Regions from separate parts of the Agromyces rhizosphaerae genome, predicted to be linked through region 2. Evidence: predicted binding sites of a transcription regulator. Region 2 holds the regulator's gene; the other holds the start of a gene.
The links. The regulator HrcA, encoded in region 2, represses chaperone genes, less so after heat shock. The targets are predictions, from matches to a motif close to TTNGCACTCGNNNNNNNCGAGTGCNAA.
Positions count from the first base shown of each region.

Region 1: a site for HrcA is predicted at 1,015-1,041, ahead of groES (co-chaperone GroES). Genes of this name have one in related genera too.

Region 1 covers NZ_BSDP01000001.1:2,380,347-2,382,542, reverse strand. The annotation lists gene rarD (EamA family transporter RarD) at 1-533, opposite strand, end outside; gene groES (co-chaperone GroES) at 640-936, opposite strand; gene QMG39_RS11235 (class I SAM-dependent methyltransferase) at 1,105-2,196, shown strand, end outside.
Region 2 covers NZ_BSDP01000001.1:3,484,214-3,486,409, reverse strand. The annotation lists gene QMG39_RS16505 (DUF4870 domain-containing protein) at 1-360, opposite strand, end outside; gene hrcA (heat-inducible transcriptional repressor HrcA) at 558-1,580, shown strand; gene dnaJ (molecular chaperone DnaJ) at 1,631-2,196, shown strand, end outside.

The DNA of each region.
Region 1 (2,196 bases), 1.1 Mb from region 2:
TAGAGGCCGAACGAGAAGGCGAGCACGAGCGCGATCCACGGCGGGCCGCCGTGTGCGACCGTGAGCACCACGACCGCGACGAACGAGATCCCCACGGCGACCCACTGGAGCACGCGGAGCCGCTCCCCCAGCACGAGCACGCCGAGGAACACCGTGACGATCGGGTTGATGAAGTAGCCGAGCGAGGTCTCGACCACCCGGCCGGTCGCCGTGGCGTAGACGTAGGTCTGCCAGTTCACGTAGATGAGGGCGCCGGCGGCGGCCATGACGAACATCACCCGGCGGTCGCGCACGAGCACGCCGAGCGCTCGCCACGCCCGCCCGACCGTGAGCAGGATCGCGCAGAACCCGAGCGAGAGGAGCACGCGCCAGGCCACGATCTCGAACGGTCCGGTGGGCGCGAGCGCGAGGAAGTACAGGGGGAGGACGCCCCACAGCCCGTATGCCGTGAACGCGTAGGCGAAGCCCGCCCGGCGCGAGCCGGCGGGGGCGTCGACCGTCGCGCGCGACGCGCGCCGTGGAGAGTCGGTCACCGCTCGATGCTACGCCGCACCCGGCACGACCGCGCTCCACGCCCCGGAGATGACGAACGGCCCGCTCGCGCGAGGCGAGCGGGCCGTTCGTGAGGTGCGGATGCGACTAGCGCACGACCACCGCGAGCACGTCGCGGGCCGAGAGCACCAGGTAGTCCTGGCCGCCGAACTTGACCTCGGTTCCGCCGTACTTCGAGTAGATCACCTTGTCGCCGACTGCGACGTCGAGCGGGACGCGGTTGCCGTTGTCGTCGATGCGGCCCGGGCCGACCGCGACGACCTCGCCCTCCTGGGGCTTCTCCTTCGCGGTGTCCGGGATGACGAGACCCGAAGCGGTGGTCTGCTCCGCTTCGACCTGCTGGATGACGATGCGATCCTCGAGCGGCTTGATGGAGACCGACACGGTTGACCTCTTTCTTGAAGAAACGAAGACTGTTTAGCACTCGCAGACTGAGAGTGCTACGTCGAGTCTAGGGGTCTGTTGGCACTCGTGCAACGTGAGTGCCAGCAGGGTGGCGGATGCCCCGGAGCGGCCTCCGGACGCCGGCTCCGCCGGTGCTAGCGTGGCGGGATGGATCGCGCCGAGCTGGTCGAGCTGCTGAGCCCGGAGGGCCTCCGGCTCCTCGATTCGCTCCCCCGCTGGACGGGTCGCGACCAGGTCGTCCAGACCGTCGCCGCGCTCCGCAGGGAGGGCCACTCCCCGGGCGTGGTCGCGGCCGCGCTCACCCAGTCGCGGCTGCGCGCGAAGGCCGAGGCGAAGTTCGGTCCCTTCGCGGAGCGGATGCTGTTCACCGAGGCCGGGCTCGAGCAGGCCACCCGGCTGCGGGTGGCGGCGCTGCACGCCGGCCGGTTCGACGCGGCGGGCCTGCGCCGGGTCGCCGACCTCGGCTGCGGCATCGGCGGCGACGCGCTCGCGATGGCGGCGATCGACCTGCAGGTCACCGCGGTCGAGGCCGACGAGGTGACCGCCGCGATCGCGGCCTTCAACCTCACCCCGTTCGCGCAGGCGGAGGTCGTGCACGCGGACGCGGCATCCGTGCCCCTCGACGATGTCGACGCCGCCTGGCTCGATCCCGCCCGCCGTCGCACCGAGCAGGGCACGACGACGCGGCTGCGGGCCGCGGACTACTCCCCGAGCCTGGAGACGGTGTTCTCGATCGCCGAGCGGATGCCGGTGGGCGTCAAGCTCGGGCCGGGGACCGATCGCGACGTGATCCCCGGCGACGCCGAGGCCCAGTGGGTCTCGGTCGACGGCGACCTGGTGGAGCTCGTGCTCTGGACCGGCGTGCTCGCGCGCGACGGCGTGCGGCGCGCCGCCCTGGTGCTGCGCGACGACGGCGCGCACGAGATGGTCGCCGCGGCCGACAGCCCCGACGTGGAGACGGGTCCGCTCGGCGAGTACGTCTTCGAGCCCGACCCCGCCGTGATCCGCTCCCGGCTCATCGGCGACCTCGCCCGCACGCTCGGCGCGCGGATGGTCGGCGACGGCATCGCGTACCTCACCGCAGACGAGCCCGCCGCGACCCCGTTCGCTACCGGCTTCCGCGTGCTCGATCAGCTCCCGCCCGACGAGCAGGACCTCCGGCGCGCACTCCGCGATCGCGAGGTCGGCGTGCTCGAGATCAAGAAGCGCGGGGTGGACGTCGACCCGGCCGCGCTCCGA
Region 2 (2,196 bases):
GTCCTTGACCTGGAGGAACGCGATGATCGAGAAGATCACGCTGACGACCCACGGCGCGTAGTTGAAGATCGCGAGCGGGGAGAGCAGGCCCCACGAGACGGTGATGAGGATCGTGGTGAGGATCCAGAGGGCGATGGATGCGCCGACCATCGTGATCTGGAAGTTCAGCGCCTCCTTGGCCTCGGTGTTCGTGAACGCGCCGCGGTCCTTGAAGATCAGCCAGATGATCAGCGAGGGCAGGAAGCCGAGGATGCCGCCGAGGTGTGCGAACGACGCCCACTGGGTGTCCTCGGACTGGGAGAGGGGCGCGGGCTGCGACGGCTCGGCGCTCGGGTCGGCGGGCTGCTGCTGGTCGGTCATGCGGAGGTGCCTTTCGGTTCGGGAGTGGCTCGAGCAGGGATACGTCGGCAGCACGGCCTCGGGCCGGTGGGGGATGCCTCAGATCACGCTAGCGGCGCCCGGTACCGCGCGGCAATGCCCTCCACAGGGCGTCCCGGGGTAGTATTGGCACTCGACTTGACGGAGTGCTAAGGCGAGTGGATCGGGAGGACGCGCGGATGGTCTCGGATCGCAGCCTCGCCGTGCTGCGGGCGATCGTGCAGGACTACGTGTCCAGTCGTGAGCCGGTCGGTTCCAAGTCCATCGTCGAGCGGCACTCGTTCGGCGTGTCGGCCGCGACGATCCGCAACGACATGGCGCTGCTCGAGGAGGAGGAGCTGATCGCGGCCCCGCACACCTCCTCGGGCCGCATCCCCACCGACAAGGGGTACCGCCTGTTCGTCGACCGGCTCGGCGAGTTCCGACCGCTGAACCAGGCCCAGCGCCACGCCATCGAGACGTTCCTCGGCGAGGCGGGCGACCTCGACGAGCTGCTCGCGCGCACGGTGCGCCTGCTCGCGCAGCTCACCAACCAGCTCGCCGTCGTGCAGTACCCGTCGTTCGGCGGCGCGAAGGTGCGGCACGTGGAGCTCGTGCCGTTGGGCGGCACCCGGGTGCTCTGCGTGCTCATCACCGACGCCGGCCACGTGGAGCAGCGCGTGGTCGACGCCGAGCAGGAGATCGAGGAGACGGACCTCGCCGATGCGCGCGCCCGGCTCAACGTCGCCGTCGGCGGCATGCCGCTGGGCGAGGCGGCCGACCGTCTGGCCGGCATCGACGACCCGGGCGATCCCGCGCTCGCACGCCTCGTGCGCACGGTCGCCGGCACCTTCGCCGAGCAGGCGCGGGCGCAGCGCCACGACCGGCTCGTGGTGGCGGGCGCGGCGAACCTCGTGCGCACCGAGCAGGACTTCGCGGGCAGCATCCTCGACGTCATCGAGGCGATCGAGGAGCAGGTCGTGCTGCTGAAGCTCTTCGGCGAGATGGCCGGCGACCCGCACGGGGTCGCGGTGTCGATCGGGCGCGAGAACGCCCCGTTCGGGCTCGGCGAGACCTCCGTGGTCGCGAGCGACTTCACCGCGCCGGGCCGCGAGATCTCCCGGCTCGGCGTGCTCGGCCCCACCCGCATGGACTACTCGAGCAACATGGCGGCGGTCCGCGCCGTCGCGCGGTACGTGACGCGCATGCTCGGGAACGACTGAACGGCACCGGCCAGCCCGGCTGCCGCGACCGACGAAAGGAGCCACCCTCGGTGGCAGATCACTACGAAGTCCTGGGCGTCTCGCGCGACGCGAGCCGCGAGGAGATCAAGAAGGCCTACCGGCGACTCGCCCGCGAGCTGCACCCGGACGTGAACCCCGGTGCCGACGCGTCGGAGCGGTTCAAGGAGGTCACGCACGCCTACGACGTGCTGAGCGACCCCAAGCAGCGCCAGCAGTACGACATGGGCGGACAGCAGGGCTTCGGCGGACAGCAGGGCTTCGGCGGCTTCGGCGACATCTTCGAGACGTTCTTCGGCGGCGGCGGGCAGACCCGCGGGCCGCGGTCACGCCGCGAGCGCGGACAGGACGCGCTGCTGCGCGTGGAGGTCGACCTCGACGAGGTCGTGTTCGGCACCCACCGCGACATCGAGGTCGACACGGCCGTGGTGTGCGACACGTGCAGGGGCAGTTGCTGCCAGCCCGGCACCGCCCCCGTGACCTGCGACATCTGCCACGGCACGGGCAGCGTGCAGCGCTCGGTGCGTTCGCTGCTCGGCAACGTCATGACCTCGAGCCCGTGCGGCACGTGCCGCGGCTACGGCACCGTGATCGCGAC